DNA from 4 places in the Corynebacterium humireducens NBRC 106098 genome. Region 4 is predicted to be linked to each of the others. Evidence: riboswitches for the same ligand, from Rfam matches in the RefSeq annotation. Region 4 holds a riboswitch; each other region holds the start of a gene.
What was found. Region 4 has a riboswitch for thiamine pyrophosphate ahead of thiC (phosphomethylpyrimidine synthase ThiC). Riboswitches for the same ligand answer to the same signal wherever they lie in the genome.

Region 1 (7,750 bases), 720 kb from region 4:
GTAGGCGAAGGACACGGCGCCGAGCACCACCGCGGGCATGAGCAGTGCGGTGAACGTCTCCCGCGAGCCCACGGTGACGGGGAGTATCCCCCATTTCACGCCGACGAGGAACTGCAGGACGAAACCGATGACGAAGCTGGGCACGGCGATGACGATCAGCGACATGACCAGGACGGTGGAGTCGAAGATGCCGCCGCGGCGCACGCCGGCGATGACGCCGAAGATGATGCCGAAGAAGGCCTCGAAGACGAGTGCCATGACGGCCAGTTTGATGGTCACCGGGAAGGCCCGGGCCATGACGTCGGCGACGGGTTGTCCCGAGAAGGTGGTTCCGAAGTCGAGGGTGAGGATTCCCTTGAGGTAGAGCAGGTACTGGACGATGAAGGGTTTGTCCAGGTTGTACTCCGCCTCGATGCGGGCGCGGGCGGCCTCGGACAGGCCGCGGTCACCGCCCAGCGCCTGGACCGGGTCGCCGGGCATGAGGAAGACGAGTGCGTAGATGAGGAGGGTGGCCCCGAAGAACACGGGGATCATCTGGAGCAGTCGTCGCCCGATGTAGCGCAACATAACTATTCCTTGTGGGTGTGATGGTGGCATTCAGGCAGATACCCGCGTGACGCACCAGGCGTCACGCGGGTATCGGTTGTCACGGTGAACCGCCGACGCTAGTTCTTCGTGATGTTGTAGTACAGCGGCTGGTCCTTCCAGGAGAACACGACGTTCTCGACGTGCTCACTGGAACCACCGGTCAGGTTGGAGTACCACAGCGGGATGGCCGGCAGATCCTGGAAGAGGATCTCCTGGGCCTCGTTGTAGATGCGGGAGGCGTCCTCCGGGGTCTCCGCGGCCGCGGCCTCGGCGAGCTTGGCGTCGAAGTCCGGGTTGGAGTAGTCACCGTCATTGGAGCCGGCGCCGGTGCCGTAGAGCGGGCCGAGGAAGTTACCCTGCGACGGGTAGTCGGCCTGCCAGCCGGTGCGGAAGGCACCCTGGATGGTGCGGCCGGTGACGTCGTCACGCAGGGACTTGAAGTCCGGGTACGGGTTGCCCACGGCCTCGATGCCGAGGGTGTTGCGGATGGAGTTGACCACCGCGTCGACCCAGGCCTGGTGGCCACCGTCGGCGTTGTAGGAGAGGGTGAACTCGCCGGTGAACGGGGAGATCTCGTCGGCCTGGGCCCACAGGTCCTTCGCCTTCTCCGGGTCGTAGTCGAGGACGTCGTTGCCCACGATGTCACCGTCGTAGCCCGGCAGGACCGGGGAGGTGAAGTCGGTGGCCGGGGTGCGGGTGCCCTGGAAGATGGCCTCGGTGACCTCGGCGCGGTTGATGGCGTGGGAGATCGCCTGGCGACGCAGCTTGCCCTCCTCGCCGCCCCAGTGCTCGACGCGCTCCGGGATGGTGAAGGACTGGAAGATGGCGGAGGCCTGGTTGGCGGCGCGGTCACCGAGCTCGTTCTCGAAGGTGGCGAACGCGGAGTCCGGGATGGCGTCCAGGACGTCGAGGTTGCCGGCCAGGAGGTCGTTGTAGGCGGCGTCCTGCTGGGCGTAGAAGACGAACTTGATGCCGTCGTTCTGCGGGGTGCGCTCGCCCTGGTAGTTCTCGTTCGGGACGATGGTGGCGTCCTGGTTGTGGTTCCACTCGAGCAGCTTGTAGGGGCCGTTGCCGTTGGGCTTCTCACCGAAGCCGGCCTCGTCCTCGCGGGCCTCGTCGGGCAGCGGGTAGAAGGCGGAGTAGCCCAGGCGCATCGGGAAGTCGGCCTCGGGCTGGTTCAGCTCGATGGTGAAGGTCTTGTCGTCGATGACCTCGAGGCCCTCCATGGACTCCTTGCCCTCCTCGTAGCCGAGGATCGGCTCGAAGAAGTAGGCGGAGAGGTGGGAGTTGGCCACGGCGTGGTTCCAGGTGTCCACGAAGTGCTGGGCGGTGATCTCGGTGCCGTCGGCGAAGGTCCAGCCGTCCTTGAGGGTGACGCGGTAGCTCTTCTCCCCCTCGGGCTCGATGGACTCGGCCATCTCGTTGTGGATCTCACCGTCGGCGTCGTAGTAGACGAGGCCGGAGTAGATCATGTCGACGATGCGTCCGCCGCCCACCTCGTTGGTGTTCGAGGGAATGAGCGGGTTCTGCGGCTCGGTGCCGTTGGCGAGGATGTACTTGTCCCCGCCGGAGCCGCCGGCGGCTCCGTTGTCCCCGGAATCGGTACAGGCGACCAGGCCGAACCCGAGTGTGGTGGCTGCGAGTAGGGCCAGAGTCTTCTTGCTGAGTGTCATGTGGTGGACCTCCAGTGTGAAAGGACTTAATCTTCTGTTCACGCTACCGCGTGACGTCCATCACCCCCCACTTGTGATGAGACTGTGACCACAAGGTTACGCACACGCCATGAACTAGTGTCACCTTTCCGGCTGCTCAGGGGGTTATCAGCCGGTGCTCAGCCCCCGGCCACCGCCACCCCCGACGTCACCCCCCGCCCGATCGGACCCCTGCTCCATGCCGAGACTCTGTGGGATTTCCTCACCAGGTCAACGCAAAGTCCACCGGAACAGCACCGTGCTCGGCGTAGAACGCCTCCTCCTGCGCCGCCCACATCTCCCAGAAACGTCCGTAGCCGGTGTCGCGGCGCAGGGCACGGACGCGGCGGACGTCCACGGGGGCGTCGATACGCACGCTGAGCACCTCGCCCAGCTCCCGCGCAGCGCTTATCGACGCCGCCGTCACCGCCCCCACCCCCTCCACGATGAGCGACTCCCGCGGGTCCAGCGCCACCCACTCCCCCGGGGCGTCGGCCTCCCAGTCCCAGCGTCGGTAGCCGGGTCGCGTCGGGTGCAGCACGTCCTCGACCACCATGCGGGAGGCCTCCGCCAGCCCGGACCAGCCCGGGTAGAAGTCGTCGAGGTGAACCACCCGCAGGCCCGTGCGCCGCCCCACGGCAGTGGCGAAGGTGGTCTTGCCGGCCCCGGAGGGACCGTCGACGAGCACCGTCAGGCGTGTCACGCCACGCCCAGGAAACGGAAGGAACCGACCGCCACCGCGATGCCGATGGCCGCCACGGAGGCGACGAGGCACACGGACATGACGACCCAGTCGCGGCCCGAGAGCGTCGACTCCCGCGCCCACGTGCGGCCGTGCTCGGCGACGCGGTTGAAGCCCCGGGCCTCCATCGCGGTGGCCAGCTTGGTGCCGCGCCGCAGAGAGAGCACGAGCAGGCCGAAGGCGAGCGTGAGGAAGTGACGGATGCGCCCCTGGTCGGCGATGCCCCGGGCCCGGCGGGCGCGGCGCATGGAGTCGAGGTCGTCGCGGAACAGGGAGACCAGGCGGGTCGCCGCCACCGCCCCCAGCACGAAACGGGCGGGCAGACGCAGCACCTGCGCCAGGCCGTCGCCGAGGTCCGTGGGGTCGACGTCCGCCGACAGGACGACGACCGGCAGCCCCACCGCCAGCACACGCACGAAGATCGCCGCCGCCAGCTGCAGGGAGTTGTCCGTCACGTGGATGAGCAGGAAGTGGAGGTACGTCTCCCCCTCCGGGCGGCCGTAGAGCGCCATGGGGACCGCCGCCAACGGCGCGGCCAGCAGGATCGGCCAGCCGCGCCGCAGCAGCCGGCCCCAGCTCACCCCGCACAACGGGGCCGCGAGCAGCGTGAAGCCCAGCGCCACCGCCGCGGAGACGATGTCCACCGACAGCAGCAGCGGCGTGGTCAGCAGGATGAGGGCCAGGATGCGGGTGACCGGGTTGATGCCGGCGAGCAGATTCATCGGACCTCCACGAGATGGTCGCCGAGGGCGTGGGCGTAGAGCTCGTCATGGGTGATCGACGCGACGGTCACGCCGCGGTCGGTGAGTTCCCGGACCATGCCGACGAGCTCGACGAAGGTGGTGGGGTCCTGGCCGAAGGTCGGCTCGTCGAGGACGAGCAGCGCGGGGGCGTTGACCAGGGCGGTGGCCACGGAGAGCCGGCGCTTCTCCCCGCCCGACAGGGTGAAGGGGTTGGCGTCGGCGAGGTGGGTGAGGCGGAGGCGGTGCAGGAGGTCGTCGATACGCTCCTGCGGGCCGCCGGACACGGCCATCTCCTCGGCGACGGTGCGGGCGACGAACTGGTGCTCCGGGTCCTGGAAGACGTAGCCCACCCGCTGTGCAAGCTGCCGCGAACTCCAGGCGTGGGGGCTCTTCCGCAGGCCCTGCCGCAGCTCCTCCGCGTAGGTGAGCTCGCCGCCGACGGGGTCGAGAAGCCCGGCCAGCGTCAGCGCGAGCGTCGACTTCCCGGCGCCGTTGGGCCCGGTGATGACCGTCGACGCGCCCTGCGGCAGGTCGAGGGTGCGCGGCGGCCCCCAGATGGTCTGCAGGTCACGGGCGCTGACCAGCGGCGGCGTCCCGGGGGCCACGCCGCGGGCGGCCGGCAGGACCGGCGGGGCGGGCAGGCCGGCGGCGGTGCTCTCGTGGAGGCCGTCCTCGTCGAGGTGGAGGAAACGGTCCATGAGCGGGACCCACAGCTGCGGGCGGTGCTCGACGACGAACAGCGTGGCGTCGGTCTCCGCGGCGACGGCGGTCACCGCCTCGACGACCTCGCGCTGCCCGACGGGGTCGAGGTTGGCGGTGGGCTCGTCGAGGAGGATGAGATCCGCCCCCATGGCGATGACGCCCGCCAGGGCGAGACGCTGCTTCTGCCCGCCGGACAGGTGCCGGGTCGGGTGGTCCAGCGGCAGGTCGAGGCCGACGAGGTCGAGGGCGCGGCGCACGCGCGGCCAGATCTCCTCGCGCGGGATGCGCAGGTTCTCGCAGCCGAAGGCGACGTCGTCGCCGACGCGGGAGGCGATGACCTGGGAGTCGGGGTCCTGCAGGACCATGCCGACCGTCCCGTCGATGGTGAGGGTGCCGGTCTGGTCGCCGTCCTCCTCGTCACCGAGCAGGCCGGCCAGCGCGGCCAGGAGAGTGGACTTGCCTGCGCCGGAACGGCCGGTCAGCAGCACCTTCTCCCCGCGTTCCAGGCGCAGGGAGATGTTCTCCAGCGCCGGGTCCACCCGGGAGGCGTGCCGCCAGCCGAGACCGCGGGCCTCGACGAGTGCAGTCATCTACACGCGCTTCCGTCCGGCCGCGAAACGGTCCAGCGCGCCGGTCCCGGCCAGGGCCTTGACCAACCAGTGGCCGAGGAGCCCCGCGAGGATCACCCCGGAGATCACGCCGCAGGTGAGGTAGATCGAGTTGAAGGCCAGCGACTTCGCGATGTTCGCGCTCGTGAACAGCGAGACCAGGAAGTTGCCCACCGAGGCTCCCGCGCCGGCGAGCATGGCGACGGGGAGGGTGAAACGCCGGTACGCGAAGGCCGCGAAGACGAGCTCCGCGCCGATGCCCTGGGCGATGCCGTGGTAGAGGGTCTCGATGCCCCACTGGTTGCCCAGCAGCGCGGAGACGGCGGCGGCGAGGACCTCGACGAAGATCGCGGCACCCGGCTTCCGGATCACCAGCCCGCCGATGACGCCGCCGAGCAGCCAGATGCCCAGGGCCAGGCCGCCGAAGCCGGGGGTGAGCGCATCCATGGCGGTGGTCCAGGCGAAGCCGATGGAGTTCCACACCCAGAAGATGAGGCCGGTCGCCACGCCGAGGACGGAGGCGATGATGATGTCGATGACGCGCCACGAGGAGCGGGCGCGCGTTCTTGCAGCAGTGGTGGTCACTGGGATCTCCCTAGCGCCGGTATTAACCGGATCAGGTTCGACGGTCCGCCGTTGCGGCATCTCAGCCCGGACTCGCACCGGGCACCCGTGGACGAAAGTGGTCGGGCGTCAGTCTAGCCCAGCGACCCAGCGGGTACCGTCCTGACCTCCGGGACGCTTCCACGCGACCTCCACGTCGGCGTCGCCGGCGAGCTCGACGACGCCGCGCCCGATGAGCCTCTCCAGCTGCTCGAGCTCCGCGGCGGCGCACTCCAGGTGCAGCAGGAGGACCCCGTCGCCGGCGATCATGTCCACCTCGGCGTCGTGCCCCCACGTGAACACGAGGTGCCCGCGGCCTTCCTCGGCATCCCACTCCGTGTGCGCCGTGTCGGCGAAAGTGGAGACCAGGGACCGAGCGTAACGCCCCGGGCGATCACACCTGACCCGGGCAGTGGAGGAAGCCGTCATGTCCGTCACGTTACCCCAGCACCCCCAGCAGAAGGTCATGGAGCCGCACGTCGACGCCCTGCCGGGCCGCCATCCGGCAGATCGCACCGACCTGGGAGTCCAGCTCGTGGGGACGCCCGGCGAGCAGGTCCCGGTGCATCGAACTGGTCGCCGTGGCGGGCATGCGGTCGGCGAACTCCAGGGTGCGTTCGACCACGTCGTCGCTGAGCGGCACCCCGTTCGCGCGGGCCGTGGACTCGACCTCCCGCATGAGCGCCTCCAGCGTCGGCCGCAGCCGGGTGCGCAGCTCCCCGAGCGGGGCCTGCGCCAGCGCCCCGAGCGCCCCGGTGGTGGTCACGTACATGGCCTTCTCCCACACGTCGACGATGATGTCGTCACGTGCGGTGGCGTCGACGCCCGCGGAGTTCAGCGCCGCCACCAGCTTTCCGACGACTCTCTCCTCCCCTCCCACGTCATACGACACAGGGCCCCCGTGGAACTCCACCCGCCCCGGGCCGGTGTGGTGGTAGTAGCCGCGCACGACACCCGGCAGAGTGCGCTCCCACCCCACGACCGCGGCGACGCGGGAGGGCACCTCGACGGAGTTCTGCGTGACGGCGACGTGGGCGCCGGCGGGGAGGGCGTCGAGAAGCGCGGGGAGGTCGGTCGCGGCGGTGACCTTCACCGCCAGCAGGACGACGTCGACGGGGCCGGCCTCGGCGAGACTGCCGACGGCGTCCACCGGGATCGGCGGGTCGTCGTTGAGACGCAGCCCCTCGGTGCGCAGCACGTCGAGGGTCTCGCCGCGCGCGATGAACACCACGTCATGCCCCGCCCGCACCAGGGACCCGCCGAACCATCCACCGACCGCACCGACACCCACCACTGCTGTTCTCATGCGACCATTCTAAGGAACGCTCTAGAATGTTCTTATTTCCTCCCTGAAAGGTGCGCACCATGGCCGGTGGACTTCTAGCACTGCTTGACGACGTCGCCCTCATCGCCCGCGCCGCCGCCGCCAGCGTCGATGACGTGGCGGCGGCCGCCGGCAAGACCTCGGTGAAGGCCGCCGGCGTGGTCGTCGACGACGCCGCCGTGACCCCCCGTTACGTCACCGGCATCCAGCCGGCCCGTGAGCTGCCGATGATCTGGCGGATCACCAAGGGCTCACTGGTCAACAAGCTGGTCATCATCCTCCCCGTCGCCCTGCTCCTGTCCTGGCTGGCCCCGTGGGCGCTGACCCCGATCCTCATGCTCGGCGGCACGTACCTGTGCTTCGAGGGCGCCCACAAGGTGCTCCACAAGCTCAAGGGCCACGGCAAGGGCGAGGGGGACACCCACGCGCAGGGTGCAGACAAGACCGCCGCCGACGAGGACAAACTGGTCAAGGGCGCGATCATGACCGACCTGATCCTCTCCGCGGAGATCATGGTCATCTCCCTCAACGAGGTCGCCCACCAGCCGATGGCCTTCCGCGCCGCCGTCCTGGTGGTCGTGGCGATCGGCATCACCGCCCTGGTCTACGGCGCGGTCGGCGTGCTGGTGAAGATGGACGACATCGGCCTCCACATGACCGAACGGGGCGGCCCCGGCGCCGCCTTCGGCCGTGGCCTGGTCACCGCGATGCCGAAGGTGCTGTCCACGATCGCGGTGGTGGGCACATTC
Region 2 (7,750 bases), 460 kb from region 4:
CGGCGGGAGGGCCGGCATGCCGTGGTTGCGGGCCTCGTCGTCGCCCATGGAGGTGACGACGTTGATCCCGGCGCGCCCACCGGAGATGTGGTCGAGGCTGGCCAGGAGGCGGGCGGCGTGGAACGGGGGCCAGAAGGTCGCGGAGATGGTCGTGACCAGGCCGATGTGTTCCGTGGCGCGGGCCAGGGCGGTGAGCGTGGTCACCGGCTCCAGGAACCAGGCGGGGCCACCGCCGACGCCGCCGATCGCCGCGGACTGGCCGTCGGCGAGGAAGAAGGCGTCGAGGCAGCCGCGCTCGGCGATCTGCGCGAGCTCCTCCCAGTAGGTGATGTCACCGAGGCGGTGCACCGAGGAGTCCTCCGCACGCCAGGCGGAGGTGTGGTGTCCCGCCGCGAAGGCGAAGAGGTTGATGTGCACGGATCTAGTCCTTGACCAGGCCGCCGTCGACGACCAGGTTCTGGCCGGTGATGGAGCGTGCCCACGGGGAGGCGAAGAAGAGGATCGCGTCGGCGAACTCCTCCGGGGTGGTCACCGACTGCAGCGGGGTGCCCTGCGCGATGAAGTCGAAGACCTCGTCCGGGGTGGCGGCGGAGGCGTCCGTCTTGCGCAGCAGGCCGCCGGACAGCATGTTGACGGTGACGCCGCGCGGTCCCAGGTCGGCGGCGAGGGTGCGGGTGAGGGAGAGCAGGGCGGCCTTCGCGGCGGTGTAGTCGTGGTACGGCACGACCGGGTACTGGAAGAGGTTGGTGCCGATGGTGATGACGCGGCCCGAACCGAACTCGTCGAAGCCCGGCAGCGCGGCCTGGGTGACGTTGAGGGTGCCCTGGACGGCGCCCGCGAACTGGCTCTCGAAACGCCCGTAGGTGATCTCGTCGGCCTTCGGGCGGGCGTCGCCGTCGAAGGAGAAGTCGATGAGCGCGTTGGACACGACGGTGGTCACGGGCGTGCCGAACGCCTCGCGGGCCTGCGCGAACAGGGCGTCGATCTGCGCGCGGTCACGGACGTCCGCCTGGATGGCGACCGCCTGCCCCGGGTGCTTCTCGACGAGCGCCTCCGCCTCCTCCGCCGAGGAGAAGTAGTTGATCACGACCTTGGCGCCCTCACGCAGGAACGCCTCGGTGACGGCCTTGCCGAGCCCGCGGGCTCCGCCGGTGACCAGCACGATCTGCTCGTTGATGGGTGTTGCGGTGATGGACATGCGTACGCCTTTCTCGGTGAGAAGGCGAAGGTAGCGCCTCGTGGACATTCCCTTCGCCAGCATTAACTGGATCAGGTTCGACGGGTGTGTTCTCAGCTGCCCTCTTCAGGGGCAGCACCCCGTGTCACGTGACCGCCACCATACCAACTCGCGGGGGCGGGCCCAGCCGGTGGCGTCGGGAAACCCCGGGCCGATACTTTCCGTATCCTCGATTGCACATCCACTAATGAAAGGACCGGAGCCATGAACGCTCACGATCCCCGCTCGCTCCACCCCACGATCGACCCACCGCAGCAGACCCAGCCCCACCCGGGCCTCGACGCCGAACTGGAGCCGAAGGCCGACCTCGGACTCGACACCTACGAGGGCCACGGCCGCCTCCGGGGCCGGAAGGCCCTGATCACCGGCGGCGACTCCGGCATCGGCGCCGCCGTGGCCGTCGCCTACGCCCGCGAGGGTGCCGACGTCGCCATCTCCTACCTCCCCGAGGAGGAGCCCGACGCCCGGAAGATCATCCAGGCCATCGAGGACGCCGGCCAGAAGGCCCTGGCGCTACCCGGTGACCTGCAGGAACTCGCACAGTGCGAGAAGATCGTCGCCGACACCGTCGAGGCCTTCGGCGGGCTGGACATCCTGGTGAACAACGCCTCCCGCCAGATCTGGCACGACGGCATCGAGAACATCCCCGACGAGGACTTCGACGCCACCATGAAGTCCAACGTCTACTCCGCCTTCCGCGTGACCAAGGCGGCGATCCCGCACCTGCAGCCCGGCGCGGCGATCATCTTCACCTCATCCATCCAGGCGTACCAGCCCTCCCCGCACCTGCTCGACTACGCCCTGACCAAGGCCGCGATGAACAACCTGTCGAAGGGACTGGCCGAGCAGCTCGCCCCGGAGGGCATCCGCGTCAACGCCGTCGCCCCGGGCCCGGTGTGGACCCCGCTGCAGCCCTCCCACGGGCAGCCGCCGGAGAAGATCGAGGGCTTCGGGCAGCAGACCCCACTGGGGCGCGCCGGGCAGCCGGCCGAGCTGGCCGGGGCGTTCGTGTTCCTCGCCTCCGACGAGGCCTCCTACGTCATGGGGGAGACGCTGGGCGTCACGGGCGGCACGCCCACCCCGTGATCACCAGGCCGAGGTCTCGTCGGCGTTGCCCTTCTTCCACTTCTCCCACGGGATGTTCCAGTCGCCGAGGCCGTCCCAGCCGGAGAGGGTCCCGCCGACGGTGTTGCGCACCACGACGGGGTCGCCGCGCTTGACGGTGTTCTGGAACCACTGCGCAGCCTCGTCGGTGACGTTGATGCAGCCGTGGGAGACGTTGCGGTAGCCCTGGTCCCCCACCGACCACGGGGCGCCGTGCACGTAGATGCCCGACCAGGACATCTGCGTGGCGTAGGCGACCTTCGTCTTGTAGCCGCCCTGGTCGTAGGCCAGGCCGTAGGTCATGGAGTCCATGATCATCGACTCCAGCTGGTCACCGACGATGTACGTGCCGTTCGGCGTGGCCCAGCGTTCCGTGTCCCGTCCCAGCGACACCGGGATGGTGCGCAGCACCTCACCGTTGCGGGAGACGGTCATGGTCTTGGTGGCGTCGTCGACGACGGTGCGCACGTCCTCGCCGATGGTGAAGCTCATCGCGTTGTCCTTCGAGCCCCACACGCCGCCGCCGAGATCCTTTCCGTAGAGGTCGGCCTCGACGGTGACCTCCGTGCCCGGGGTCCAGAACTCCGCCGGCCGCCAGCGCAGCTCGGAGTTGTTCAGCCAGTAGAACGCGCCCTCCACGGGCGGCGAGGTGGTCACGGTGATGGCGTCCTGCGCCGCCTGCCGGTCCTTGATGGGAGTGCCGAAACGCATGGTGATGGTCTGCGCGACGCCGACCACGGCGCCGTCGAGAGGTGCCAGGGCGACACCGCTTGTCGACGCCGGGTCGGGCGTCGAGAAGCTCACCGTCGTCCTCTGCCCCGCCCGGTCCTCTGCGACGACCTTGTACGTGCGGTGGTAGCCGAGCACCTCCGTGGTGGTCCACGTCCGGCCGTCCGCCGACAGCTCCGACTCCACGACCTTGCCGTCCTGGTTGGTCATGGTGACCGAACGCAGCCCCTCCTCCGAGGTGACGGTGACCGGCTCCGTCGGATCGTGGTCCCGGGCCCCGTCCTTCACCGACACCAGCGTCGGCGCCGGGGCGACGGACGTCTCCACCGCCGTCCCGCTTGCCGACGACCCCTCGATCGTGCAGCCCGCCACGAGACCGCCGACCAGTACGGCCGCGACCGCCCCTGCTCCGAACCGCCGCAGCGGGATGAAACCGAACCTCAAGAAAATTCCTCTGCCGTGGTACGGGGCGCACCGTCCGCGCCCCACTCAATACGTGACAGCGTAACCGTTCCGGGAGAGGCTGACCAAGATTCCATCATGAACCATGCTTTTAAGACGTGCATGACATGCCTCAAAAACGCCTTTTGACCTGGCGATTTGTCAGGTTACATGATTGCCTGTTATATTTTTCTTCGTTGCCCGGACAGCCCGAGACAAAGGGAAGAACGGAAAACGGAAAGCGCCATTAGCTCAATTGGTAGAGCAACTGACTCTTAATCAGTGGGTTCGGGGTTCGATTCCCTGATGGCGCACAACAAGGACAGGCCCCGCAGTGTTTCACTGCGGGGCCTGTTGCGTTGCTCCCGGGCTCCCCGAACAACGTCGAGATCACATCGTCGGGAGGACCCCCGCTACGCCGTATACGTTCGAGACCACATGTGCTTCCGACCATCTGGTCTCGAACTTGTCCGGCGCCCTACAGCAGCGCCACCGCACCGAACAGCGTCAGCGCCACCGCGACGATGTAGCCCGCCAGCTTCACCATCAACTCCTGACGCTCCCGCATCCACTCGAAGGCGCGCCCGAAAGCGGAGTACGGGTACGCACGTACCATGCCGACGAACACCGCCGACACGGTAGGCAGGCTGAGCGCCAGGCTGGCGTAGACGACGAGGCCGACGTAGCGCACAGCCACGTGGTAGTCACCGGCGGAGAGGTAGGCCAGGCCGGTGAAGAACGGCACGGAGGTGGCCGACTGCACCGCGCCGAGGATGAAGCCGACGAGCACCGTCTTCGCGGAGGGCGCCTGCAGGGGCTCCAGGATCCGGCGGACCAGGGGCGAGTCCCCGTCGCCGGAGCTGCGGAGGGTGAGCAAGAAGGTGAGCACGCCGGTGGCGATGAGCAGGATGCCGAACACCGGGGACTCCAGGGCCCGTTGCACCAGGTCGCCCAGCCCGTCGAAGACCAGCATGGTGACGAGGGAGAGGACGAAGACGCCGAACCAGTCGCCGGCGACGAGGAGGGTGACGATGCGTCGGTAGGCGGCGTTGCGGGGCAGCATGACGCCGAGGGCGACGATGACGCCGATGAGGAGGGCGTTGAGGGAGTCCAGCAGCCCGAAGGACACGGCCTGGAACACTAGATTCTCACCTCGTGGTGGTTGTTGCGCATAGGACGACCCTACAGTCCGGTGGCGGTGCGGACCTTCTCCAGCTGTGCCTCGAAGGCCCGGTGCACGAGGTCCTCGCTGAGCTGGCGGCCGGCGGCCAGGACGCCGTTGTTGCCGACGAAGTCCTGGAGGATGACGGCGTCGAGGGTCCGGCCGTCGTCGCCGGTGGCGGTGACGTGCATGCCGGGACGGGCCCCCTGCACGGCGGTGACGTCGTAGGTGACGTGGTGGGCGTCGTCACGCACGGGCCGGTCGCAGTGGGTGACGATGTCCCCGTAGATGCGCGCGGCGTCGACGACGGTGTCGGTGGAGAAGAGGCCGATCTCGAGGCTGCCGGCGTCGGCGGTGAACAGTCGGCTGGAGGAGGCGTGCGGGAGGAAGCGGGCGTGCAGGCCGGCGCGGATCGCCTCGGCGCAGGGGCCCTCCGTCTGGATGTCGGGTATGACGGTGCTCAGGCTCATGGTCCCCTCCCCGGCCTCGACGGGCTCCCCGGCGACGGCCTGCGGGAGGCCGGTCTCGGCGGCGGTGAGGAGCAGGGCGGTGAGTTCCCCGGCCTCGAGGAGGCCGGAGGCGGGTTCGGTGGTGCATGCCGCGAGGAGGGTGCAGGCTGCAGCCGCCGTCAGCACCGCGGCGAGCCGGCCTCCTCGTAACATGAAAACCCCCTGAGAAAATTAGTCTCCCTCAGTATAGTCCTCACAGACTCAGAGAACGTCAACCGTGTCGACGAGGGTGCCGTCCGAGAACTCGAGGTTCGTCACCACTCCGTCGGGGTCGAAGATCGAGCACCGGAAACCGTCCTCCCGGAGCCGGCGCAGCCCCTCCTTCACCATGCGCCGTCCCATCCGGTTGAAGGAGGTGACGCGGGAGACGTCGAGCACCAGGCGGGTGCCGCCCAGGTTGTGGGCGGACAGTTCGTGGAGGATGTTCTCCGCGGCGGTGAAGTTGATGGTGCCCTGCAGGCGGATGACCGTGTCGTCGCCGTCGCGGGTGATCGACCGCACCCCGGGTACGGACTGCTGGTCGGCGGACATGAGGTGCAGCCCCATGTCGTGGGAGAGGAGCTCGAACATCCGCACGCCGCGCACGGAGTTGCCCTGCGAGTCCAGGCGGGGAGAGAAGGACGCGATCCCCAGCTGGCCGGGCAGCGTCCCGATGAGTCCGCCGGACACCCCGGACTTGGCGGGGATGCCCACGCCGGCCATCCAACGTCCGGCGCCGTCGTACATGCCGGCGGAGCTCATCACGGCGAGGGTGAGGCGGCAGGCCTCGGGGCTGAGGAGCCTCTCACCGGTGACGGGCTGGACGCCTCCGGTGGCCAGCGTCGCGGACATGACGGCGAGGTCGCGCGTGGTGACCAGGATCGAGCACTGGTCCGTGTAGCTGCGGACCGCGTCGTGGGCGCTGTCGCGGATGATGCCGTAGCTGCGGAGCATGTGCGCGATGGAGAGGTTGCGGTCGGCGCCGTCGAGTTCGGAGGCGGAGAGGCCACCGTCGATACGCAGTTCCCGTCCGGCGAGGCGGGAGAACAGGTCCCGGATCTTCTCGACGCGCTCCTCCACCGACGAGTCCACCCCGTTGATCAGCTGGTTCACCGCGATGGCCCCGGCGTTGATCATCGGGTTGACGGGCCGGTTGTCGTTGTCGTCGAGGGAGAGTTCGTTGAAGGCCTCGCCGGAGGGTTCCAGTCCGACGACCTCCATCACCGCGTCGGTCCCGAGTTCCTGCAGCGCCAGGGCGAAGACGAAGGGCTTGGAGATCGACTGGATCGTGAACTCCACGTCGGCATGCTCACCGGCGGAGTACACGTGCCCGCTGGTGGTGCACAGGGCGAGGGCGAGGCGATCGGGGTCGGCCCCGGCCAGCTCGGGGATGTAGTCGGCGACCTCACCGCCGTCCGAGTCGCGGACGTGGTCGAGGATCTCCGTGAGGTAGTCGGGGATCGGCATCTTCATGCTTCCCGACACTACCGACCGGGGCCGCTAGTGTCGGGAAGCATGAGGAGCAGGCACATCGTCGTCATGGGGGTCTCCGGCGCGGGCAAGAGCACCGTCGGGGAACTCCTCGCCGCCCGCCTGGGCGTGCCCTACCGGGACGGCGATGACCTGCACCTGCCCGGGAGCATCACGAAGATGTCCGCCGGCGTCCCGCTTCTCGACGCCGACCGCCTCCCCTGGCTCCACCGCGTCGGCGGGTGGCTGGCCGCCCGCCCCGACGGCGGGGTCATCGCCTGCTCCGCGCTGCGCCGTTCCTACCGGGACCTCATCCGCGAGGCCTGCCCCGACGCGGTGTTCGTCCACGTCCACGGCCCGCGGGAGCTCCTGGCCTCCCGCGTGAGGGGACGGGAGGGGCATTTCATGCCGTCGAGCCTGCTCGACTCGCAGCTCGCCCTCCTCGAGCCGCTCGCCCCGGACGAGGCGGGTACGGAGTTCGACGCCGCCCACTCCCCCACCGTGCTCGTCGAGCGGATCTATGCTGGGCTCATGAGCACCCCGAAGACTGCCCTCGTCATCGTCGACGTCCAGAACGACTTCTGCCCCGGCGGTTCCCTCGCCACCGACCGCGGCGACGAGGTCGCCCGCCTCATCGGTGAGTACCAGGACTCCCACGGCGACCGCTACGCGCACGTCGTGGCCACGCAGGACTGGCACATCGACCCGGGCGCGCACTTCTCCGACAACCCCGACTACGTCGACTCCTGGCCCGTCCACTGCGTCGCCGACTCGGAGGGCGCGGCCATGCACCGCGACGTCCGCACAGACGCCATCGAGGCCTACTTCCGCAAGGGCGCCTACACCGCCGCCTACTCGGGTTTCGAGGGCGACGCCGACGGCGTGAGCATGCGGGACTGGCTGCGGGAGAGGGGCGTCGAGAAGCTCGACATCGTGGGCATCGCCACCGACCACTGCGTGCGGGCGACCGCCCTGGACGCGCTGGAGGCCGACTTCGAGGTACGCGTGCTCACCGACATGTGCTCCCCCGTCGACGAGGCCCGCGGGGAGGCGGCGCTTCAGGAGCTGGTGAAGGCCGGTGCGCAGCTAAGCTGAGACCATGACCCACCGCCTCGTCAT
Region 3 (7,750 bases), 350 kb from region 4:
ATGTCGGAGGGGACCGAGTCGAAGCCGCAGGAGTGGACGATCCGGGCGCCCGACTCCTGCGCCGTGCGGTGGTGGGCGTCGATGGTGCGGCGGATGAACGGCGCCTCGCCGCACAGGTCGACGTAGTCGGTGCCGGCTTCCGCGCACGCGTGGACCAGTTCGGCGCCGTGGAGGGAGTAGGGGCCGACGCAGTTGATCACCACCCGGGCCCGGCGTGCCAGGGCCCTCATGTCCGCGGCGGAGCGGGAGTCCCCGACGGCGACGTCCCAGGCGGGGTTGAGCTCGTCGCGCAGCTTCGTGAGCCGGTCTGCGTCCCGGCCCGCCAGCACCACCTCCAGGTCACCGTGGTGGGCCGCCAGATGGGCGGCGGTGAGGCGACCGGCGAAACCGGTCGCACCGAAGAGCAGGATGTCGGTCATGGGTCACAGCCAGTTGTTGCGTCGGAACCACCAGAACATGAGCGCCACGATGAAGGCGATGACCCCGAGCACGATGAAGTACCCGTACTCCGAGTCCAGTTCCGGCATGTTGGTGAAGTTCATGCCGTAGATACCGGCGATGAGGGTCGGGGCGGCCGCCATGCCGACCACCGCGGAGATGGTGCGCATGTCGGTGTTCTGCTGCATGGTGATCTTCGCCACTGACGCGTCGATGAGCGCCGAGAGCCTCTCGTCGTAGCCGGCGATCCGGTCGCGGACCTGCATCTCGTGGTCGAGGACGTCACGGAAGTAGCTGCGCAGCTGCTTGCCCAGGATGTCGCGGTTCTCGGTGATGAGGGACCGCAGCGCCGGGGCGAGCGGGTCGGTGGAGTGCCGCATCTCGAGGATCTCACGCTTGTACATGTAGATCTGCTCGATGTTGAAACGCGAGCCGGGGGTGAACACCTCCTCCTCCAGGTCGTCGACCTCCTGTTCCAGCAGCTCGGCGATGCGGTAGTACTCGTCGACGAGGTGGTCCGCCACCCGCCAGGCCAGGGCGCCCGGTCCGAGGGCCACGAGCTCCGGATTCTCCTCGAAGGCGCCGGACAGCTCCGGCAGCTCCGCGCCGTGCCGGACGGTGATGATGAACTGCGGACCGATGAGGACCTGCACCTCACCGGTGGAGATGATCTCGCGGGAGTCCCCCTCCGAGGCCTCCGCCCGGAACTTCACGGAACGGACGACCATGAACAGCTGGTCGTCGTAACGCTCGACCTTGGGGCGCTGATGGGCGGTGACGGCGTCCTCGACGATGAGGGGGTGGATGCCGAACTGCTCCGCGACGCGCTCCATCTGGTGGGCGTCCGGCTCCCGCAGCCCCAGCCAGACGAAGCCGCTGCCGTGCTCGGCGACCTCGTTGAGGGCGGAGGAGGGGATGTACTCGCCGGGGAGGCGTTCGCCGTCCATAAACACGCGGCAGTGGTCGATCGCGCGCTCCACCGGGACCTTCAGGCGGGGGCGCGGCTCCGGGACATCCACGGGTCGGCGGGAGCGTTCGAATGGGCTGAGCACGCAGCCGAGTCTAGCCGCTCGGCCTTCCTATACTGGGCCGCATGTCCACCTGGAGAGAGCTCACCGACCGCAATCCCTCCCACTCCCACGACTACGCCCGCCGCTGGCAGACGATGCTCGACCGGGGCGAGGACATCGACGGCGAGGCCCGGCTTATCGACGCCCTCGTCCCCCGCGGCGCCCGCATCCTCGACGCGGGCTGCGGGCAGGGCCGCCTGGGCGGCTACCTGGCAGAACGGGGGCACCGGGTGACCGGGATCGACATCGACCCCGTGCTCATCGACCATGCCCGTGCCCGCTACGAGGGGGAGTGGCGCGTCGGCGACCTCTGCCACGACCCGCTGCCGACGGACTGCGACCTGGTGGTCGCGGCGGGCAACGTGATGTGCTTCCTCGACCCCTTCGGGCGTCAGGCGGCGCTGGACAACATCGCGGCGGCGCTGCGTCCCGGGGGCCGTTTCGTCGCCGGTTTCGGGGCGGGCCGCGGGTGGGCCTTCGACGACTTCCTGGCCACCGCCACGGCGGCCGGCCTGGAACCGGAGCACCTGTTCGGGACGTGGGACCTGCAGCCCTTCACCGAGGGCTCCGATTTTCTCGTGGCCGTCCTCACCAGGCCCGGTCAGCCTGGGCGAAGAACTCCCGCTCGTACACGCACGCCCTGAGGTAGGCGGTCATCGCCTGCTCCCGCTCCTCCGGGGACGCCGCCGCCAGGGCGGCCTCGGTGCGCTCGATCGCGGCGCGGGCCCCGGCGTTGAACTCCTCGCCGCCGTAGGTCGACAGCCAGGCGTGGTAGGGGTGGTCCGGGGTGTTGGCCCGGGCCAGCTCCATGCCGATCTCCGCGTAGAGCCAGAAGCAGGGCAGCACCGCGGCGGCGCCGACCACGTAGGGCTCGACGGCGCAGGAGGCGACGAGGAAGTTGGTGTAGGCGAGGGTGATCGGGGAGGGGTCGGTCACCTCGAGGTCGTTGCCGCCGAGCCAGTCGCGGTGCAGCTGGGCCTCACCCGCGAGGACCTCGCGTGCGGACTCCGCCCAGAAGATCTGGTCGGCCTGGGCCGGTGCGCGGGAGGACAGCAGCGCCAGGGCGCGGGAGTAGCGGTTGAGGTACTGGGCGTCCTGGTCGAGGTAGAAGGCGAAGTCCGCGTGGCGCAGCGCGCCGGAGGACAGTTCGCGGAGGAAGGCGAGGTCCATGATCTCGTTCCACACCTCACCGGTGGCGTCCCACATGGCCTGCGTGTGCGGGCCGGCGGGCGCCAGGTGCGGGGTGGGGGCGGGCACGTCGGTGCGCGGGGCCCACGGGCGGGCGGAGGCGGCGGCCTCGAGGCGGCGCATGCGGTGGAAGTGGTCGACGGGGCCGTGGCCGGTGCCCACGTCGAGGGCGTCGGAGTGGGTGATGGCCTCGTGCAGCCAGCGGGTCGCCCACTCGAGGGCGGTGGCGACGCTGTCGCCGGCGGCGATGCGGGTGGCCAGAGCGGCGGACAGGGAGCAGCCGGTGCCGTGGGTGTTCTGCGTGTCGACGCGCGGCGTCGGCACGTGGTGCACTGCACCGTCGGGGGAGACGACCGCGTTGTCGGCCTCCGGGCCGGTCAGGTGCCCACCCTTGACGATCACCACCGTGCCCGTCTCCGCCGCCAGCCCCCGGGCCTGCTCGATGCCCTCGTCGAGGGTGGTGGCCATCTCCGCGTCGCAGAGCACGGCCAGCTCACGCAGGTTCGGGGTGATCACGTCGACGCGGCGCACCAGGTCACGCACGGCGGCCTCGGCGTCCTCGTTGAGCAGGCGGTCGCCGGAGCTGGCCACCATCACCGGGTCGAGGATGACGTGGGGGACCGGGTGGGCCTCCAGCGCGGCGGAGACGACCGCGACTGTCTCGGCGTCGCCCAGCATGCCGATCTTCACGGCGTCGACGGTGACGTCGTCGAAGACGGCGGCCAGCTGCTCCCGCAGGAAGTCGTGCGGCGGGGTGTGCACGGAACGCACGCCGTGGGTGTTCTGGGCGACGAGGGCGGTGACCGCGGCCATGCCGAAGCCCCCGGCCGCGGCGATGGACTTCAGGTCGGCCTGGACGCCGGCGCCGCCGGTCGGGTCGGTGCCGGCGATGGAGAGAATACGGGGGGTCATGGGTGATCCTTCCAGGAGACGAGGTCCGCGATCTCCGCGGAGGTGAGGTGGTGGACGGCGTCGAGCCAGGCGGCCGCGAAGCCGCCCGGCCCGGTGGCGGAACGCGCCGCGACCTGCGCGGCGGCCCCCAGGTGCGCGTGTGCGGCGAGCACGGCGTCATGCTTCCCGACGCCCAGTCCCAGGTACGCCGCGCACACCGCGCCCAGGGCGCAGTCGGTGCCGCTGACGCGCGTGAGCAGCGGGTCACCGGAGGTCAGCCAGGTCTCGCGGCCGGGGGAGACGATGAGGTCGACGGGGCCGGACACCGCGACGACCGCCCCGGTGCTCTCCGCGAGGGCCCGCGCGGCCGGCAGGGCGTCTGTGACACGGTGCGCCGTGTCGACGCCCCGGCCCCCGGCCCCGCCGCCACCGAGGGCGGCGATCTCGGAGGCGTTGCCCCGGATTGCGGCGGGGGCGGCGAGGGTGGCGTCGGCAAGCAGGGAGCGCACGAACCTCGTGCGGTGACCGAGGACGCCGGCGCCGACGGGATCGAGGACCCAGGGGGTGTCCATGTCGGTGGCGCCGCGGACGGCGGCGCGCATCGCCTCGTAGCGGGCGGCGGTCGGGGTGCCCATGTTGACCAGCACCCCGGCGGCCAGACGGGCGAAATCCCCCGCCTCCTCCGGGGTGTCGATCATCGCGGGGGAGGCCCCGGCGGCGAGGAGGACGTTGGCGCTCAGGGCGGCGGCGACCGTGTTGGTCAGGCACTGCACCAGAGGCGCATCTGTACGCAACATGTCGCGGGCGTGCAGAACAGTGATGACAATCCCTTCGCTAGTCCGAACTAGAGCAGGTTCCGTGGGTGTGATCTCAGCGCGGCGACCGCGCACCCCATGTCGATGTGACAGAGATTACCATAGGGCGCATGAGCAGAGTCAGAGACACCACCGTGATCGGCGCCGGCATGGTCGGCCTCGCCACCGCCTGGCACCTGCAGGAACGCGGCCACAAGGTCACCGTCCTCGACCGGGAGGGCGTCGCCGCCGGCGCCTCCTGGGGCAACGCCGGCTGGCTGGCCCCCGCGAAGACCATCCCGCTGTCCGACCCCAGCCTGTGGCGCTACGGCCCCACCGCGCTTCTCGACGCCGACGCCGCCCTCTCCATGCCCCTCCGCGTCGACCCCGGCCTGTGGGCCTTCCTCGCCCGCTTCATGGCGCAGGCCACCGCCCGGGCCTGGGACGCGACGATGGCCGCACTGACCCCCATCGACCTGGTCGCCCTCGCCGCCTTCGACGAACTGGAGCTCGGCGGCGTCGACGCCTGGACACGGGAGGGCCCCTTCGTCATCGCCTTCGAGAAGGAGTCCCAGGCCGCCGGTTTCCTCCGCGAGCTCGACGGCGTGGTGCGCCACGGCCAGGAGGCCCCGCTCACCCCGCTGGACGCCGCGACCTCCCTGGCGCCCATGCTCTCCGACGCGGTCACCTGCGCCTACCGCCTCGATGGCCAACGCTTCATCGAACCCGGACCCTACGTCGAGGCACTCGGCCGGGCCGTCGTGGACCGGGGCGGACACCTGCGTACCGACGCCCACGTGGTCAGCGTCGTCGGCGGCACCGACCCGGCCGTCGTCCTCGACACCGGCGAGCGCCTCAGCACCGGCACCGTGGTCATCGCCACCGGCGCATGGCTGCCCCGCCTGGCCCAGGCCCACGGCGTGCGCACCCTCGTGCAGGCCGGACGCGGCTACTCCTTCACCGTGGACACCGAGCAGCCCGCCGAGCACCCCGTCTACCTGCCGCACCACCGCATCGCCTGCACGCCCTACCGGGGACGCTTCCGCATCGCCGGGACGATGGAGTTCCGCCGCCCCGACGAACCGCTCCACCCGCGGCGCATCGAGGCGATCGTCAACCAGGCCCGGCGCGTCATGACGGGCGTCGACCTGGACAACCGGCACGACGAGTGGGTGGGCTCCCGCCCCGTCACCCCGGACGGGCGACCCCTCGTCGGACGCACGGCCTCCGAGAACGTCTACGTCGCTGGCGGCCACGGCATGTGGGGCATCGTCCTCGGCCCCGCGACCGGCCGGTACCTGGCGCAGCTCATCGACACCGGCGAGACCCACCCGACGATCCGCCCCTTCGACCCGCTGCGCTAGGGATTGTCAACCGGTCGTGTGACCGGAACACCGGAATCTGTGGACAGGCCGGGTCTGTCCACAGGCCTGGGAAGGTGCTTCTCGACGAGTGCCTGTCGCCCGTCTACCGTGCGGGGCATGAACACCCTCGAGATGCTGCGGGCCCTGCGGGCCATGACCGTGCTGGGCGACATCGCCTCCGGCGCGGTCACCGTCGCTGACCTCGAGGCACTCGGCATCCGCGACGCCGCCGCGTGGGCGCGGCACGCCGCCACCTACCACGGGCCCACCCGGCAACGCGCCCGGCAGGCCGCCGCCCGCGCCGCCGGTGCCGGACTGTCCCCGGACGCGCTCATGGTCGTCGAGAAGCATGTCCGGAAGCTCCTGGCCGGCGCCGCCGTCACCGAATGGGAGCTGCGCGTCGAGCTGTGCGCCCTGCGCGGCACGGTGGAGGAGATCGACCGGGCTGCCGCCACCCGCGTGCGCGAGTACAACCGCGGGGTGGAGGACGCCGAGAGGAAGGCCTACGGCCGACGGGCCCTCAAGGGCGGCAAGAACACCGACGCCCTGGGCAACCGCACCTTCACGGTCACCGGTCCCGAGCGCGTCATCGCCGACGTGCTCGGCGGCATTCGCACCGTGGCCGGCCAGCTCCGTCGCGACGACCCGCGGCTGACCTACGAGCAGGCGATGTTCGACGCCTTCCTGGACACCCGGGGTGGCGGGCCCGCCCGCGAGGTGGTGATCACCGTGCTGCCGCTGCCGGAGTCGACGAAGGTGCTCCGGCAGGAGGGCGACGAGACCGTCTTCGCCCGCACCGACGGCACCACCATCACCGGCGCCGAACTGGTCGCCGAGGCGATGGTGGAGGAGGGCTACGTCGGGATCTTCGACCCTGTCCGCGGTGGGGTCAACGTGTACCGGGACGAGCGCTTCGCCAACTTCAAGCAGCGCGTCCTCCTATCCGCGGAGACGATCCTGTGCCCGCACCCGGGGTGCACCACCCCGGCGAACCAGTGCCAGGTGCACCACCTGACAGCGTGGGAGCAGGGTGGGGAGACGAACATAGAGAACCTGTCGATGGCGTGTGCCGTGCACAACGCGCGCAATGACGACGACCCGAACGCCCCACCCCGCAACGGTCGACTGGAACGCCGGGCGGGTGGGGTGGTACACCTGCCTCCCGACGGCGGGCCACCCCGGGAGAACATCCACCCGATACGGACACTCTCCGCTATGGCGCTCAGCCGCACCTAGTCCTGGACGTGGAGGACGATCGACCCGGTCGTCCTGCGCCCCTGCAGGTCCCGGTGCGCCTGGGCGGCGTCGGCGAGCGCGTACTCGCCGGAGATGCGGAACTTCAGGGTGCCGTCGACAACCGCCTGGGTGACCGCCTGCGCACGCATGCGGAACTCACCTTCCCCGGACGTCCAGGCGCCGATCGAGGGACGCGTGAGGAAGATCGACCCATGCGTGTTGAGCAGCTGCGGGTCGAAGGGCTCCACCGGCCCGGAGGCAGCGCCGAAGAGGCACACGGTGCCGCGCGGGCGGACCGCCTCGAGGGACTCGTGGAAGGTGTCCCGGCCGACGCCGTCGTAGACCACGTCCACACCCACGCCACCGTTGCGACGACGCACGATCTCGGCCAGGTTCTCGGAGTACCGGAACACCTCCGTGGCACCGGCCTCCAACGCCAGCTCGGCCTTCTCGTCGGTGGACACCACCGAGTAGACGCGTGCCCCCTTGTTCGCGGCCATCTGGGTGGCCAGCAGGCCCACGCCACCGGCACCGGCGGTGATGAGGCAGGAATCCCCCTCCTGCAGGTCGTAGACGCCGTAGGTGAGGTAGTGGGCGGTGATGCCCTGCAGGAGCATGGAGGCCGCCACGGTCGGGTCGACACCCTCCGGGACGGCGACGAGGCGGTCGCGGGGCACGCACACCTGCTCGGCGTAGGAGCCGAAGGCGTCACACCAGGCGACGACGGTGCCGGGGGCGATCTCGCCCTGCGGGTCGTGGACGACCCGGC
Region 4 (7,750 bases):
CCGCCACGACCTCATCGGCCGTCTGCTGCGCCTGCCGATCCCCGTGTACGACAGGCACCGCACCGGCGACCTGGTCACCCGCCTGGGTTCGGACACCACCATCATCCGCGCCGCATTCACCGGCGGCCTGGTCAGCGCCATCGGCGGACTGGCCACGATGATCGGTGCGATCGTCCTCATGGCGCTTGTCGACGTCTTCATGCTCGTCCTCGTCCTCGCCGTCGTCGCCGTGACGCTGCTGGCGGTCATCGGCTCCTCTACCCTCATCCAGCGCTACACCAAACGCGCCCAGAAGGCGGTCGGTGACCTCGGCGCCGGCATGGACCGCGCCCTCGTCGCCGTGCGCACCATCCGCGCGTCCGGCGCCCAGGACAAGGTGGAGGCCGACCTGCGTGCCGACGCCGACAACGCCTGGCTCCAGGGTGTCCGCATCGCGCGGGTCGCGGCGCTGATCTTCCCCGCCGCCGGACTGGCGATGCAGGGCTCCTTCCTGCTCGTCCTCGGCATCGGCGGCGCCCGCGTCGCCGCCGGCACCATCACCGTCGCCGACCTGGTCACCTTCGTGCTCTACCTGTTCATGGTGTCCATGCCGCTCGGCTCGATCTTCGGGGCGATCACCACGATCCGCCAGGCCATGGGTGCGATCGAACGCATCCAGCAGGTCATGGACGAGGCCCCCGAGTCGACCGACGGCGTCGCCGCCCGCCCGGCCCACTCCGTGCGTTTCGACGACGTCTCCTTCGCCTACGAGACCGCCGAGGACGAGGAGCCGGTGCCCGTCCTGGAGAACGTCACCGTCGACATCCCCGCCAGCCGCAAGACCGCCATCGTCGGCCCCTCCGGCTCCGGCAAGTCCACCATGCTCGCGCTCATCGAACGCTTCTACGACCCCACCTCTGGGCGGCTGTTCCTCGGGGACCAGGACATGGCCGACCTCACGCGGGCGTCGGTCCGGGAGATCGTCGGCTACGTCGAACAGGAGGCCGCCGTGCTGGCCGGCACCGTCCGCGACAACCTGCTGCTCGCCACCCCGAACGCCACCGACGAGCAGTGCTGGTGGGCCCTCGACCAGGTCAACCTGCGCGAACGTATGGAGGAGGCCGACGGCCTCGACACCGAGCTCGGCGACCGTGGCCTCACCCTCTCCGGCGGTCAGCGCCAGCGGCTGGCGCTGGCCCGCATGCTCCTCATGGACAGCCCGATCCTGCTTCTCGACGAACCCACCTCCGCCGTCGACTCCCAGAATGAGCAGCTCATCCTCGACGCCATCGACGCCTCCGCCACGGACCGCACCCTCGTGGTCGTCGCCCACCGACTGTCCACGGTCACCGACGCCGACCAGATCATCGTGCTCGACGACGGGCGCGTCGCCGGGGTGGGCACCCATGAGGAACTGATGCAGTCGAGTCCGCTCTACCGCGACCTGGCCTCCCGCCAGCTGCTGGCTTAAGCCCCCTGAACGGCGCAAATCCCGGGCCCCGTCTTGCGACGGGACTACCGGGATTCACTTCTTCACCCTGACCTTTATCTCTAACTGTCCGGTGAAGCTTGTCCGATCAATGTAACCCAGGCCACACTCATGTGTCAATAGTCCCGTCCCAGTCCCGGACCTCCTCCCCTGCGGCGATGTCCCGGAACCAGTAGGTCTCCTCCGGTGCCCAGCCGGCCAGCACACTGGCCCGGCCCTCATCGACGGGCACCGCCAGACCGGCGGTGGTGAGGTATCCGCGGACCGTGAGGTGCACGGCGTCATAGTGCTCCGCGACGCCCTCGTAGTCAGGCATCACCCACCGGCCCTCCCGGCCCGTACACTGCGCCCAGTTGTAGCGCTTCTGGTTCGTCACCTCCAGCGGGAAACGACGGCACAGCCCGGCCCAGTCCTGCGGGCCCGTGATCTCGAGGACGCGGGGAGAATCAGGTACCTCCACCCGTCGGCACCGGACCTGTCTCCAGCCGAAGGAATCCTCCATGAAGTGCAGGCCGGCCGGGGTGGCGTCGGGAAGCAGCGTGGTCGTCACCGGCAGCCCGAAGGGCGGGGTCGACCACCATTCGCCGCCGCCAAGGTTCCTCCTCGCCTCCTCCCGCCGTGTCTGCTCTGCCCAGCGCCGCAGGACGCGGGAGGAGGGCGGGGCAGGCGCCTCGTCACGGTGTCCATCGCGCCACCACAGCTCCCACTGGTCGTCCCCGTCGAAGGGGGCGTCGAACCAGGGGGCCACCAGGTGCTCCTCCACGCGGGTCAGCGCCGCGCGGATCTCCGGGGTCGCCAGCAGATGGTCCCACCCGGAGGGCGGCTGCCAGTAGGCGGCGTTGTCCACGGCGTCGGCCACACAGTTCCGGAGCATGTCGACGGTCGGCTCCACCAGGGGTGTGCCATCCAGGAGTGCCGCCACCTCCCCCGGCGTCACGTCCGGCCAGTCAGGCGACGGCGTCGAGGAGCCTCCGTCGATGGTGTAGTAGGAGACGTTCGACGTCTCGAAGGGGCGTGTGGCGTGGAAGAGCGCCGAGTGCAGGGGGTGGTCGACTGTGTCGGTTGCCGCCAGGGCGAGCTCCATGAGGACGTCGCGGCCACGGGGCGCGTCAACCAGCTTCATGAGCCCACCGTACCCCCTGAACGGCGCAAATCCCGGGCCCCGTCTTGCGACGGGACTACCGGGATTCACTTCTTCACCCTGACCTTTATCTCTAACTGCCCGGTGAAGCTTGTCCGATCAATGTAACCCAGGACACATTAAAGTGTCAATAGGCGCCAAAAAGAAAAGCCCCACACCGTGCAGGTGTGGGGCGATTCCGGTGGAGCTTAGCGCTTCTCCTTGATGCGGGCTGCCTTGCCGCGCAGCTCGCGCAGGTAGTACAGCTTCGCACGACGGACGTCACCGCGGCGGACGACCTCGATGGAGGCGATGTTCGGGGAGTGGACCGGGAAGGTACGCTCCACGCCGATACCGAAGGAGACCTTGCGGATGGTGAAGGTCTCGCGGATGCCGGAGCCCTGGCGGCGGATGACGACACCCTTGAACAGCTGGGTACGCTCGGTGGAGCCCTCAATGACCTTGACGTGGACGTCGAGGGTGTCACCCGGGCGGAAGGCCGGGATGTCCTCGCGCAGCTGCGCGGAATCAACCTTGTCGAGAATGTTCATGCGACATGTTCCTTTTCAGTTCTGGACAGAGGACCCTGGCGGCTCTTCCCTGTGTCGGGATGCTCGACCGGTTCGTGCCCGTTACATACAACCCGCACAGTCTCCCATACCCGCCCCTCCCCCGCAAAATCTCCGGGCCCGGGAGGTGGTAGGCTTCCTCCCGACCCCACGGGCGCCCGAGGCATCGGGCTGAGATCGCGCTAGTGACGCCGCGCGAGCACCGTATGAACCTGTCTGGTTAGCACCAGCGTAGGAAGAGAGGCGATGGCATGCAGCCGACCCATGACTCCGGAACGGAAATCCACCCCAAGCACCGATTCTCCCCGATCGAGAAGAACGGTCTGAGTGTCCCTGAGACGGAGATCCTCCTGGACGACTCCCCCGACGGCCCGAACGAGCCGTTCCGCATCTACCGCACGCGCGGCCCGGAGTGCGACGTCACCGTCGGCCTGCCGGCGTTGCGGGCGGGGTGGATCGAGGAGCGGGGCGACGTCGAGAAGTATGAGGGACGTCCCCGCAACCTGGCCGATGACGGCCGGACGGCGACCCGGCGCGGCGCGGCGTCGGCGGAGTGGAAGGGCGAGAAGCGCCCGACCCTGCGCGCGCAGAAGGGGAAGAGGGTGACGCAGATGCACTACGCGCGGCAGGGCATCATCACGAAGGAGATGGAGTTCGTCGCGCTGCGTGAGCACTGCGACCCCGAGTTCGTGCGCTCGGAGATCGCCCGCGGCCGCGCGATCCTGCCGAACAACATCAACCACCCGGAGTCCGAGCCGATGATCATCGGGCGGAAGTTCCTGACGAAGATCAACGCGAACATCGGCAACTCGGCCGTCACCTCGTCGATCCAGGAGGAGGTGGAGAAGCTGCGCTGGGCGACCCGTTGGGGTGCGGACACGGTCATGGACCTGTCCACCGGCAACGACATCCACACCACCCGCGAGTGGATCATGCGCAACTCCCCCGTCCCGATCGGCACCGTCCCGATCTACCAGGCGCTGGAGAAGGTGGACGGCGTCGCCGAGGACCTGACCTGGGAGATCTTCCGCGACACCGTCATCGAGCAGTGCGAGCAGGGCGTCGACTACATGACCGTCCACGCCGGTGTCCGCCTGCCCTTCATCCCGCTGACCACGGAGCGGGTGACGGGCATCGTGTCCCGCGGCGGCTCGATCATGGCGGGCTGGTGCCTGGCGCACCACAGGGAGTCCTTCCTGTACGAGAACTTCGACGAGCTCTGCGAGATCTTCGCGCAGTACGACGTCGCCTTCTCCCTCGGCGACGGCCTGCGTCCGGGCAGCCTCGCCGACGCCAACGACGACGCCCAGTTCGCCGAGCTGAAGACCATCGGCGAGCTCACCCGCCGGGCGTGGGAGTACGACGTCCAGGTCATGGTCGAGGGCCCGGGCCACGTGCCGCTCAACATGATCCAGGTGAACAACGAGCTGGAGCAGGAGTGGGCCTCCGATGCCCCCTTCTACACCCTCGGCCCCCTGGTCACGGACATCGCGCCGGGCTACGACCACATCACCTCCGCCATCGGCGCGGCACACATCGCCATGGGCGGCACCGCGATGCTCTGCTACGTCACCCCGAAGGAGCACCTCGGTCTACCGAACCGCGACGACGTCAAGACCGGCGTGATCACCTACAAGCTGGCGGCCCACGCCGCGGACGTCGCGAAGGGGCACCCCGGTGCGCGGGACTGGGACGACGCGATGAGCAAGGCGCGTTTCGAGTTCCGCTGGCACGACCAGTTCGCCCTCTCCCTCGACCCGGAGACCGCGCAGGCCTACCATGACGAGACCCTGCCCGCGGAGCCGGCGAAGACGGCGCACTTCTGCTCGATGTGCGGCCCGAAGTTCTGCTCCATGCGCATCAGCCAGGACATCCGCGACACGTTCGGCGCGAAGCTGGGCATCCCGCAGGTCGGCGAGCCGGAGGCGGTCGAGGGGATGCGTACCATGTCAGAGGAGTTCCGCAAGCGCGGTTCCAACGTCTATCTCGAATCGGTGAACAATGCGACCCACCCTTGACCTGCGCTGCTACCTCGTGACGGGCTCCGGTACGCCGGAGCACATCATCGGGGTGGCCCGTAGGGCCGTCGACGGCGGCTGCGGCATCGTCCAGGTGCGCAGCAAGCCGATCGACGCGCTGGACCTGTACGAACTCACGGCGACCGTCGCCCGCGAGGTCGGCGACCGTGCCACGGTGCTTGTCGACGACCGCGTCGACGTCGCCCTCGCCCTCCGGCGGCAGGGGCTGCCCGTCCACGGCGTGCACGTCGGGCAGACCGACCTGCCGGTCCCGGCGGTCCGTGAGCTGCTCGGCCCCGACGCCATCGTCGGTCTGACCACCGGCACGCGGGAGCTGGTGGAGGCGGCGAACCGCTACGGCGACCTCATCGACTACGTCGGTGCCGGCCCCTACCGGCCGACCCCGACGAAGGAGTCCGGCCGGACCCCGCTGGGCGTGGAAGGCTACCACGACATCGTGGCGGTGTCGCAGGTCCCGGTCGTCGCCATCGGTGACGTGCGCGCCGAGGACGCCGCCGACCTGGGGGCCACCGGTGTGGCCGGCCTGGCCGTGGTCCGTGGCCTCATGGAGGCGCCGGACCCGCAGGAGTACGCGGCGCGGCTCATCGCCGGTTTCGAGGAGGGGCGGAAGTGATCACGGTCGTCGGTGGCGGGCTCGTCGGCCTGGCCACCGCCCTGCGGCTGGCCGACCGCGGCCACGGGGTCACCCTGCAGGACCCGGCCCCGGCGTCGGGTGCCACCCACCACGCGGGCGGCATGCTCGCCCCGGTCGCCGAGGTGGTGTACCGGCAGGAGGCGCTCTTCCCGCTCATGCTGCGTTCGGCGGAGCTGTATCCGGGGCTGCTGGAGGTCGTCGGCAGGCACACGGACCTGCCCACGGGGCACCGCACCGAGGGCACCCTCGTCGTGGCGGCGGACCGGGCGGACGCCACGCACCTGGCCGAGCTGACCGACTACCAGGCGCAGCACTCGATGACCGCGGAGCGGCTGCCGCTGCGGCAGGCCCGCTCGCTGGAGCCGGCGCTGTCGCCGCAGCTGGCGGGCGCGGTGCACATCCCGGGCGACCACCAGGTCAACCCGCGGATGTTCGCGGTGGCGCTGCTCGACGCACTGGGGAACCTCGGCGTGCGTGTCGTCCGTGAGCGGGCGGAGGAACTGCCCGCCGGCCAGGTCATCCTGGCCAACGGGCTCGGTGCCGCCGCCCTGCACCCGGGTCTGCAGCTGCGGCCCGTGTACGGTGACATCCTGCGCCTGGGGGTGCCGGAGCATCTGCAGCCGCTGCTCACGCGGGTGGTGCGGGGCTTCGTCGAGGACCGTCCCGTCTACCTGATCCCCCGCACGGACGGCACGCTGGCCATCGGCGCGACGAGCCGTGAAGATGACCGCCCCATCCCCCGCACCGGTGCCGTGCACGACCTGCTGCGCGACGCCACCCGCCTGGTGCCGGGCATCGAGGAGTGCGACTTCCTCGAGGCCACCACGGGGGCACGTCCGGGCACGCCGGATGATCTTCCGTACCTTGGGAGGGTGAACGAGCACCTCATCGTCTCGACCGGCTATTTCCGCCACGGGATCCTGCTCACCGCGCTGGCCGCCGACGTGGCGGTCCACCTCGTGGAGGGCACCGACCCGGGCATCGATCTGGCGGCCTGCGACCCGCACCGTCACACCGCCCACCAGGAGTGATCATGAACCTCACCGTCAACAACGAGTCCGTGTCCACCACCGCCACCACCCTGCTCGGGCTGCTCGAGGAGACCCTCGGTCAGCTGCCGGGCGCCGGTGTCGCCGTCGCCGTCGACGGTGACGTCGTGCCGCGTTCCGAATGGGACCGCGCCCTCGAGGAGGGCCAGACCATCGACATTCTCACCGCAGTCCAGGGAGGCTGACCCATGCTCACCATCGCCGACCGCACCTTCGAGTCCCACCTCATCATGGGCACCGGCGGCGCGACGTCCATGTCCATGCTCGAGGACTCGCTCGTGGCCTCCGGCACGGAGCTGACCACCGTGGCGATGCGTCGTCACGCGGCGAAGGCCGACCAGGGCGAGTCCGTGTTCGACATGCTGCAGCGCCTCGACATCGCCCCGCTGCCGAACACCGCGGGCTGCCGCACCGCCCGCGACGCCGTCATCACCGCGAAGCTCGCCCGGGAGGCACTGGGCACGAACTGGGTGAAGGTCGAGGTCATCGCCGACGAGCACACCCTGCTTCCCGACGTCGTCGAGCTCATCGACGCCTGCGAGCTCCTCGTCGCCGAGGGTTTCGTCGTCCTGGCCTACACCTCCGACGACCCGGTCGTGGCCAAGCGTCTCGAGGACGTCGGCTGCGCGGCGGTCATGCCGCTGGGCTCGCCGATCGGCACGGGCCTGGGCATCCTCAACCCGCACAACATCGAGCTCATCTGCTCGCGCGCCACGGTGCCCGTGCTTCTCGACGCCGGCGTCGGCACCGCCTCCGACGCCGCGCTCGCCATGGAGCTGGGCTGCTCCGGCGTGCTGCTGGCCTCCGCGGTCAACCGTTCGCAGGACCCGGTGGCGATGGCGCAGGCCATGCGCCACGCGGTCGAGGCGGG

Region 1: linked by a shared signal. The riboswitch ahead of B842_RS04910 (ECF transporter S component) and the one ahead of thiC (phosphomethylpyrimidine synthase ThiC) in region 4 are both predicted to bind thiamine pyrophosphate.
Region 2: linked by a shared signal. The riboswitch ahead of B842_RS10575 (3-oxoacyl-ACP reductase) and the one ahead of thiC (phosphomethylpyrimidine synthase ThiC) in region 4 are both predicted to bind thiamine pyrophosphate.
Region 3: linked by a shared signal. The riboswitch ahead of thiM (hydroxyethylthiazole kinase) and the one ahead of thiC (phosphomethylpyrimidine synthase ThiC) in region 4 are both predicted to bind thiamine pyrophosphate.

What each region holds. Positions count from the first base shown of each region.
Region 1 is NZ_CP005286.1:960,476-968,225, reverse strand. It holds gene B842_RS04935 (ABC transporter permease) at 1-567, opposite strand, end outside; gene B842_RS04930 (peptide ABC transporter substrate-binding protein) at 666-2,261, opposite strand; gene B842_RS04925 (nucleoside/nucleotide kinase family protein) at 2,503-2,982, opposite strand; gene B842_RS04920 (energy-coupling factor transporter transmembrane component T family protein) at 2,979-3,743, opposite strand; gene B842_RS04915 (ABC transporter ATP-binding protein) at 3,740-5,056, opposite strand; gene B842_RS04910 (ECF transporter S component) at 5,057-5,659, opposite strand; TPP riboswitch at 5,650-5,758, opposite strand; gene B842_RS04905 (DUF2218 domain-containing protein) at 5,768-6,106, opposite strand; gene B842_RS04900 (2-dehydropantoate 2-reductase) at 6,117-6,983, opposite strand; gene B842_RS04895 (DUF808 domain-containing protein) at 7,043-7,750, shown strand, end outside.
Region 2 is NZ_CP005286.1:2,143,691-2,151,440, forward strand. It holds gene B842_RS10570 (LLM class flavin-dependent oxidoreductase) at 1-417, opposite strand, end outside; gene B842_RS10575 (3-oxoacyl-ACP reductase) at 422-1,198, opposite strand; TPP riboswitch at 1,229-1,330, opposite strand; gene B842_RS10580 (SDR family oxidoreductase) at 1,442-2,323, shown strand; gene B842_RS10585 (L,D-transpeptidase) at 2,324-3,514, opposite strand; tRNA gene B842_RS10590 (tRNA-Lys) at 3,753-3,825, shown strand; gene B842_RS10595 (membrane protein) at 3,990-4,652, opposite strand; gene B842_RS10600 (hypothetical protein) at 4,694-5,335, opposite strand; gene B842_RS10605 (glutaminase) at 5,384-6,634, opposite strand; partial or broken gene B842_RS13500 (gluconokinase) at 6,701-7,144, shown strand; gene B842_RS10610 (nicotinamidase) at 7,163-7,726, shown strand; gene B842_RS10615 (SixA phosphatase family protein) at 7,731-7,750, shown strand, end outside.
Region 3 is NZ_CP005286.1:1,330,360-1,338,109, forward strand. It holds gene B842_RS06640 (saccharopine dehydrogenase family protein) at 1-419, opposite strand, end outside; gene B842_RS06645 (magnesium and cobalt transport protein CorA) at 423-1,490, opposite strand; gene B842_RS06650 (class I SAM-dependent methyltransferase) at 1,532-2,152, shown strand; partial or broken gene B842_RS06655 (bifunctional hydroxymethylpyrimidine kinase/phosphomethylpyrimidine kinase) at 2,097-3,602, opposite strand; gene thiM (hydroxyethylthiazole kinase) at 3,605-4,414, opposite strand; TPP riboswitch at 4,396-4,491, opposite strand; gene B842_RS06665 (NAD(P)/FAD-dependent oxidoreductase) at 4,513-5,745, shown strand; gene B842_RS06670 (HNH endonuclease signature motif containing protein) at 5,863-6,981, shown strand; gene B842_RS06675 (quinone oxidoreductase family protein) at 6,978-7,750, opposite strand, start outside.
Region 4 is NZ_CP005286.1:1,684,394-1,692,143, forward strand. It holds gene B842_RS08385 (ABC transporter ATP-binding protein) at 1-1,450, shown strand, start outside; gene B842_RS08390 (hypothetical protein) at 1,578-2,591, opposite strand; gene rplS (50S ribosomal protein L19) at 2,798-3,139, opposite strand; TPP riboswitch at 3,298-3,413, shown strand; gene thiC (phosphomethylpyrimidine synthase ThiC) at 3,409-5,175, shown strand; gene B842_RS08405 (thiamine phosphate synthase) at 5,159-5,809, shown strand; gene thiO (glycine oxidase ThiO) at 5,809-6,861, shown strand; gene thiS (sulfur carrier protein ThiS) at 6,864-7,064, shown strand; gene B842_RS13980 (thiazole synthase) at 7,068-7,750, shown strand, end outside.